2 regions of the Paenibacillus sp. FSL R5-0744 genome follow, and region 2 is predicted to be linked to the other one. Evidence: riboswitches for the same ligand, from Rfam matches in the RefSeq annotation. Region 2 holds a riboswitch; the other holds the start of a gene.
What was found. Region 2 has a riboswitch for cyclic di-GMP ahead of MKY19_RS01810 (anti-repressor SinI family protein). Riboswitches for the same ligand answer to the same signal wherever they lie in the genome.
Positions count from the first base shown of each region.

Region 1 (4,188 bases), 790 kb from region 2:
AAGTAGGCTATCTTGGACATCTTCAAGGATGTCAGATAGGGTTGACCTAGGAGCTAATCTATAATCAATTGAAAATAGCGCAAAGCCATTCTTGGTGTAAAGTTGTATCATTTCCTCGGATAGATCCTCTCGATCACCCCAAAGTAGGCCGCCTCCGTGAATGTACACAATAGCAGGGGCTTGGGGGCGGTTTGTTTCATGAAAATCAGCTTTAATTGTAAATGAGTCATTTTCTTTAAAAATAATGGTCTTCTTCATAGCTATCCATTACACCTCATCAAGTAAGTAATTTTTAAAGACTAGCACTACCTCTATTGTATATCATTCACGAATTTTGATGAAACCATAATCATGAATACCCAGGATTGGAGATACTGTCATGGATAGAAAGAGAAGATATCAGGCTTTATTTGATAATATTAATCAATATAACTCGGGTGAGAAGGGCATCACTAGAATTGCCTATACAAATGAAGAGCAGACATGTACGAGTGCTTTTATGCGGATGTGTAAGGCTGAAAATTTAGATATCCGGATGGATCATTGCGGGAATGTGATTGCTAGAAGGAATGGGAAGATAGAAGGGCTCCCACCCGTTGTAATGGGCTCTCACTTGGATACGGTATATCAAGGTGGGAAGTACGATGGGGTAGTAGGTGTAACGGCTGCTTTGGAAGTGATCAAACGTCTAAACGAAAAAGGGATTGAAACGGATCATCCGATCGAAATTATCTCATTTGCCTGTGAAGAATCCTCGCGTTTTGGGATTTCAACAGTAGGCAGTAAAATAATGTCAGGGTTATTTCAGAAGGAGAAATATAGATCTTTGAAGGACAAAGACGGTATTACCATGGAAAAGGCATTTTCGCTATGTGCACTGGATTATAACAGTATTGATCAGGCGAGTAGAGAGAATGAAGAATTAAAAGCGTTTTTCGAATTACATATTGAGCAAGGTCCCGTCTTAATAAACAATAATAAAAAAATAGGAATTGTGACTGGAATTGCTGCACCCGTGAGGCTTCATATTCAAATATCAGGGAAGGCATCCCACTCTGGAACGACACCTATGAATATGAGAAAAGATGCTTTTCTAGGTGCCTCAGAAATAGCACTTGAGCTTGAGAAAGCAGCCAAACTCGAACTAGAATTTGGAACGGTTGCGACGCTAGGGGTGATAGATATCTTGAATGGCGCTATGAACGTGGTTCCGGGAGAGGTGGAAATTAAAATTGATATCAGATCTACTTCAGTGGCATCCAGGCAACGTGTGTTAGATCATTTATATCAAACAATATCCTTAGTACAAGAAAATAGACAACTTGTAATTGAGAGTACGGAAATTATTTCGGAGGAACCCGTCCTATTATCTGATGAGATCAGTCAGGTTCTAGAATCCATTTGTGAAGAGAAAGGGATATCGAGTCAACGGATGATTAGTGGGGCAGGGCATGATGCCATGAACATGAACAAACTTTGCCCAGTAGGGCTTATCTTTGTTCCTTCTGTAGATGGACTTAGTCATCATCCCAATGAATATACAGACTTGGATGATATCATTATGGGGATTGATATTTTAGAAGAAGCTGTTCTTCGTTATGCGTTTGTAAGACAAACATAATTCGTGTTGAGAAGTAAGTCCCAATGTGACATATATAAATGTTACATTGGGCTTTAGTATCTAATTATATAATTGTTCGCAGAATTGTTGCTTTACATTAATAAATATTATATTAAAGTTAACATTGACGTTTGTGAAAAAATTCCCATTCAAAAAAATTAAATCACAGCGGAGATAGGTCTTTTGGTGGTAGCCTATTTTTAATAGAGTATTTAGGACTAATAATAGTAAAACAGAATATTGGTAAACCTATTGAAAAATAGGGACACAAAGCCATAGGGTCTAAATCTATTTATAGATATGACAGCCGGTTGCATGTAGTGGGAGTTTCATGCTCTTATTTTTTGACGCATTTGCAGCCGTTATCATTCTGATAGCGGCTTTTTTTTGCTCGTTTTCTAATAAAAAAACGTAATAAATCGGAAAAAGGATGATAGTACATGGATCAAACACAACCACTGAGAGTATGGAGAATGATAGGCCTCGTCCTAATGGCAACGTTGATATTTTGGGGGTGCTCTTACTATTTCATAAAATGGACTGCTAACTCTTATGAGCAAGAAGCGGTTGCTGCTACATCAGAAGCTACGATACATGCGAGTAGATCGATTGGAAATATGATACAGGGTGGATTAGATTCATTAGATGGAATTGCTGATTCTATTTCGGAAATCAATTATATGGATTGGGATAAGACCAAAAAATATCTGCATCACTTTGATAAAAAATATAATTTTATTCGAATTAGCATCAACAGCCCAGATGGTAAAGCTTACGCATCAGATGGGACGATGTTTGATGTATCAGATGAAGTAGGATTCCAAAAAGCTCTTCAGGGTATTAGCAGTATTTCTGATCCATTCTTAGATAAGATCTCCAATAAAGAAATTATCACGATCAACAGTCCACTTAAGTTTAAAGGTGAAGTGAAGGGTGCTTTATCTGCCAGCAAATATACACAGGATCTTAATGATGCTCTTGCAGTTTCCTTCTTTAAAGGTCATGGTTATTCTCAAATCATTGATCAAAAGGGACAAGTCATTATCAAATCGAAGAATCTCGAAGAGGATAAGTCAATTGATAACATATTCGAAAGTATAAGTATTGATTCTAGAAATAAGAAACAACTGCAAATCTTTAAAGAGAACATAACCGCAAAAAAATCTGGAGTAGGAATATTTTGGATTAACGAAGATAGCAAAATGGTTGGTTATTCTGGCATCCAGGGGGTTGAGGACTGGTATATTCTCTCCGTGATACCGAAAGATGTGATCATGGCCAAAGCGTCTCAAATGAGTCAGGCGACTTTTCTATTATGTGTAATCATGTTTGTCTTATTATTGATCATATTTGTTAACATTCTATTAAATAAGAGCAAAATTAGGAAACAGATGGAGAGGATTGCCTTTGAGGATGAGTTAACACATCTTTCTAGAACGAATAAATTTGTTATAGATGCTCAGTATTTACTTAAAGAGAAACCGAATACAAAGTTTGCTGTGTTGCAATTTGATATTGAACAATTTAAATACATAAATGAAATTGTCGGTTTTCATGAAGGAAATAGTATTTTGATTCAAGTGGCTAATAGCTTAACAGCAAACACATTAGACGAGGATGTCGTTGGACGCTTAGGGGGTGATCGTTTTATTCTTTTCACTTCGTATGACAATAAGGCGGAATTATTCATCCGTATACAAGTACTTACTGAACAAATGAGCGACTATACGTTTGGAAATGAAGAAGGTTTTAGGCTAGTGATTAATTGTGGAATTTACTGTATAGATGATCGTCAGAGCGATATCCTCACATGTATTGACCGAGCAGGAATCGCTTGTAAGTCCATTAAAGGTGGATACAAGAGCTCATGCACTTTCTTTGACGAACAATTGCTATTGCAGATACACGAAGAGCAAGACATCGTAAGAAAGATGGATGCTGCCATGACAAATGGTGAATTTATAGTATATTTACAACCGAAAATGGATCTGCGAGTGAACAGTTTTCATGGCGCTGAGGCATTGGTTCGATGGAATGATCCTCAGAAGGGACTTATATCTCCTGCAGTATTTATCCCCATATTTGAGAGGAATCGCTTTATTGTGAAATTAGATTTAATGGTGTTTAAATCAGTATGTATCATGTTGAGTAAATGGATCCAGGAAGGAATCCAGCCACTTCCGATTTCAGTGAATATATCGCTTATAACCCTATACCATAATGATTTCCTGCTCCATTTGACGAATATTATTAACAGGTACCAGGTACCTGCTAGATTGATAGAGTTAGAGCTGACCGAGTCTATTGTATTCCAAAATTTAGAGTTTGTTAGAGATATTTTGTTGGAGTTGAAACGTAAAGGATTTTCCATAGCTATCGATGATTTTGGGACAGGTTATAGTTCCTTAAATGTATTGCAATATTTCCCTGCTGATGTCATTAAGTTAGACAGGGCTTTTCTGATGAGTAAGTCAAATGATGAGACAGGGAAGATAGTAATTGCCAGTATGGTCAAGCTAGCTAGGGATTTAAATATGAAAGTTGTGGCAGAGGGAGTTGAGACAGAG
Region 1 is NZ_CP150228.1:1,191,751-1,195,938, forward strand. Features, by position in the region: gene MKY19_RS05205 (alpha/beta hydrolase) at 1-258, opposite strand, end outside; gene MKY19_RS05210 (M20 family metallo-hydrolase) at 380-1,621, shown strand; cyclic di-GMP riboswitch class I at 1,854-1,940, shown strand; gene MKY19_RS05215 (EAL domain-containing protein) at 2,113-4,188, shown strand, end outside.
Region 1: linked by a shared signal. The riboswitch ahead of MKY19_RS05215 (EAL domain-containing protein) and the one ahead of MKY19_RS01810 (anti-repressor SinI family protein) in region 2 are both predicted to bind cyclic di-GMP.

Region 2 (4,188 bases):
TGACATGGATAATTGGAATTTCATATCCTTTGGCGATGTCACTCGCATAATGCGTTGAACGGGAGTCTTCGCTTTCTGTCGTAAAGCCGATCCGGTTATTAACAATGATATGGATCGTCCCGCCATTCTGATAACCTTGAAGTTTGCCAATATTAAGTGTTTCTGCAACAATCCCTTCACCTGGAAAAGCAGCATCGCCATGCATCAGTACCGCCATAGCTTTACTGGTATCAATCTTCGGCAATCCGGCTGTGCTCCGATCTTCTTGAGCAGCACGAGTGAAGCCTTCCACGACAGGATTGACGAATTCCAAGTGACTTGGGTTATTCGCTAGTGTTATTCTTGTGCGTACGGTTTCTCCTTCACGGACAGCGCGATCTGCACCCAGATGGTATTTCACATCACCCGTCCAGCCATAGTTAATGCCTGTAGAGCCTTCGGAAGGGAAAAGCTCCTTGTTCGGAGAATGATGAAACTCTGAAAATATAATGTCATAAGGTTTGCCCAAAATATGTGCAAGAACGTTGAGGCGACCACGATGCGCCATGCCCATCAGAATATGCTCTGCGCCGTCATGCGCAGCAGCGCGTACGATTTCATCCAGCATCGGTACGAGAGCGTCGTTGCCTTCCAAGCTGAACCGCTTCTGACCCACAAAGGTTTTGTGGAGGAAGGTTTCGAATTGCTCTACTTGGATCAGGCGGTTTAGCAGCTCTTTACGTTCTGCATTATTTAAAGGCGCTGGTGAGCTTGTGGATTCTGCCTGTCTGTTCAACCATTTCAGTTCTTGTTCTTCATGCACATGCCCGAATTCATAGGCGATTGTCTTGGTGTAAGCCTGACGCATACGCTGAACTGCATCCCATCCGGTATGCACATCATTCGGCGCATTCTCCCAAATGAGCGTGGCAGGTAGTGCGAGCAGATCCTCACGAGTCAGCTCATAGGTTTCGAGTTCAAGATATTTAGCCATGGGATTGTGATCGCGCTCAAGCGGATCAATATCAGCGGCCATATGGCCATATATACGAATATTAGCGATTAGCTTGGAAGCTCTTACTGCCTTTCTAAGCCATTCGGTGTCTCCCGAAATGCGAGGCTGTGGAGCCGGTTCGCTATCCGGTGTTAGGGGCGGGGGACCCGAATTTGTAAAAAGCTCGCGATAATTATTCTCTACGGTGGAAGGATCTTTCACAAACTGTTCATATCTTTCTTGAATGTAGCCTAAATTGGGTCCGTAATACTTACTCCAAATGGATTCGTTATAGGGCTCTTTGGCTGCCATGAATACATCCTCCTTAACGGATGAACTCCATACGTGACATTTTGTGTCAACGCTTACTGGAGCTGTGATGATTGCGGTTTCATTTCTCATCTTATTGTGCTACTTTCCACACGTGTAATCAATTCATTCTTTCGTCCAATACGTTCGCAAAATGGTATGGGTTAGCTTGTTCTAATGAAAAGAACGCTGTTTCTTCTCATTACCCATTCCTAAGGCCCACTAAAATGATTCTAATATCCTTATTTTTAACTAATAGGGAAGGAAGTATCATTATATTGGCTTAATTAATTTTATGAATGGGACGAGTATCGTGTTAATAGGACAAGATATCGCACAAAAGCGCTTCTATTTTTTGTTTTTTAATGGAAAAACTAATCAGAAATCGACACACTTTTCCACTTTAGTATAGTATAATGTTATTGCAGTTAGCGATTTTCATATATTTCAAAGTAGATCCTTTCGTGTAAAGGGTCCAGTAAAAGGTAAACCTGCCGAAAGGCAGGGGCACAAAGTCGCGGGTCTAAGGTAGAAATACTATGACAGCCGGATTGCCTGGGGACTAAAATCTTAGGAGGAGATTTTTTGGACAAGTCCAACCAGGGAAGCAACAGAGAACAGCAGGTCATTGATCTAGACGTAGAGTGGGTCCATTTATTATTAGCAGCTAAGAAGGCTGGCATAAAGGCAGATGAAATTCGTCGCTTCTTTCATGAGAAGACTGTGCAAGCCGTGCAGTAATACATTCAGAGCATTAGATATCAAAAGAGCACAGCGATAACTCGCTGTGCTCTTTTTCTTTATATAAGAATCTATAAGATTCAGACTTGGTCCTTATATTCTGCTAGAATTCAAACGCCTTCGCGGTCCATGTTAGGAGGGTGAAGGCGCTTATGTTTAATAGTATGAGTAGAAGAGGATCTTATCAGGTCAGGTGGAATATTAATCCTTCTGATCAAGGCGCCATTTCTGGTAGTCCAGAAACTCCTTGAATTCACGTTTGCTTATGCCTGAGGCCATAGCTTCCTGCACCAATCGGAACCATTCCGAATCTAAAGGTGACTCCTCAGCATCATTAGGTTCTCCATAGAGCAAAGCGTGGATGGATACCTGAAGCGCATCGGCGATCTTTTCGATAAACTGAATTGAAGGATTGGATTGGATGTTTCTCTCCACATTGCTAAGATACGACTTAGCAACATCCGCTCTGTCCGCAAGCTCAGATAGGGACAATCCCTTTTCTAGGCGGAGATGCTGGATACGTTGGCCCATATTTTGTGGCACTATGCTGACGCCCCTCCGTAATTTTTGTTATTAGTATAGCAAATATCATTAAATTCGACAAAGTTTATTGTAAAGAGAAAAGCAGCATCTACTTATCCGTTTTCCGGAATAAGAATCTGCTGCTCTTCGAATGGAAGACTTATTAGATTATTTAGCGGATCCAGCAGTTTGCTTACCTACGAAATCCCAAGTCAGAGTTAATGAATCTTTTTGGAAGTAGTTTTGCTCTTGGCCGTTATCAACAAATTCGAATTGAACGGTGAAGCTATCATTTGTGCCGGCCTTTATTCCAGATGCTTCGCTAGTACCCCAGATTGCATCAAGTCCAGTATTTTTTACGAGATCCGGTGTCTGAGTCTTCAAATCGGCTAGGGTAGTTTCCCAAACTACTTTCTCTTCACTACCAGGTAAGATGCCGCTTTTATCTTTATTCACCAGGAATTTAACTTTGATGGATTTTGCCAAATCGTTAGCGCCGTTGTTACCACCTACATCATTAATAGAGGTAGCTGTTTTGAGGAGGATCGAACCGATATCAAGTGTACCGTCATTTTTTAGTTTGAAGTCTCTTTTGATCGTATCGCCTGGCTTCAGATCCTTCAAATCAACGATAACAGAAGGATCAGAGTTCAAATCCAGTGTACCTGCTGCGAATGTAGCGGTGCTTTGTGCAGTGTCGCTAAAGTAAGCGAAAGTTCCTCCACCAATCAATGATAAACCCAGTGCTGCAGATGCTACGCCAAGACCCAATGTTTTTTTGATACCCATAATTAAAATTCCTCCTCGGTTTTTGTGGTTTTTTTATAAAAGTTATATATTGTAACTTCCGGTTCGTAAGCGGAAGCGGACAATCAACGAATTACTGTATTTCAGTTGGGGGTGGAGAGGCGGGCAGTATAGCAGCATTTTTCTTTTCGAGTGCAGCTACAGCCTTCCATGATGAATACAGGGCATAGAGCAGGAGCATCAAGCCTGGTACGATCATGAGCACAACACTTCCAGCTTTGGAAACTGCGAAATTCATAGCGTAACCTACATAAGGTACGGTGACCCCGGTATACTCAGCTACAACATTCGTGGAACTGGTAGGGTTCATATCAGGTGCATCATTGTTATCACCTTTCGTGCGATACATGGCTTCACCGGTAGCGTTATTCATTGTTGCTTCTACAACACGGTGAGTAATGAGCAGGTTTTCTTCATTTCTAAAGGTGATCACATCGCCTTTTTTGAAGCGATTCATATCTCCTCCGGGTTTTAAAGCGACAATCGATCCGGTTTGAATCCCTGGTTCCATCGAACCTGAGAGTACCGATTTGATCTGGTATCCGAAGAAGGCAGGTTCACCGCCGGAGGCCTTTGATAAAACTACGGCTACCACCAGCAGAATGAATATCACAAGCATGATGCTCGATAATGTATTGTTGATCATTTTTTTAATCCGCATATTATTCGCCACCTTTAACTTGTTGAGGGTCCGAAGGGGCTGGTGTTGCTACCGGTGGGGAAGTGGTTGTATCTTCCGCTTTTGGCGCCTCCTGAGGAACCGCTTGCTGTGGTACATCTTTTGGAATCGTTAGCTCTTCACCAATTTCCGGAACGACCGGGTTAGTGGCTGGGGC
Region 2 is NZ_CP150228.1:406,422-410,609, forward strand. Features, by position in the region: gene MKY19_RS01805 (2-oxoglutarate dehydrogenase E1 component) at 1-1,285, opposite strand, end outside; cyclic di-GMP riboswitch class I at 1,757-1,841, shown strand; gene MKY19_RS01810 (anti-repressor SinI family protein) at 1,868-2,023, shown strand; gene MKY19_RS01815 (helix-turn-helix domain-containing protein) at 2,225-2,554, opposite strand; gene MKY19_RS01820 (TasA family protein) at 2,714-3,334, opposite strand; gene MKY19_RS01825 (signal peptidase I) at 3,426-4,013, opposite strand; gene MKY19_RS01830 (hypothetical protein) at 4,015-4,188, opposite strand, start outside.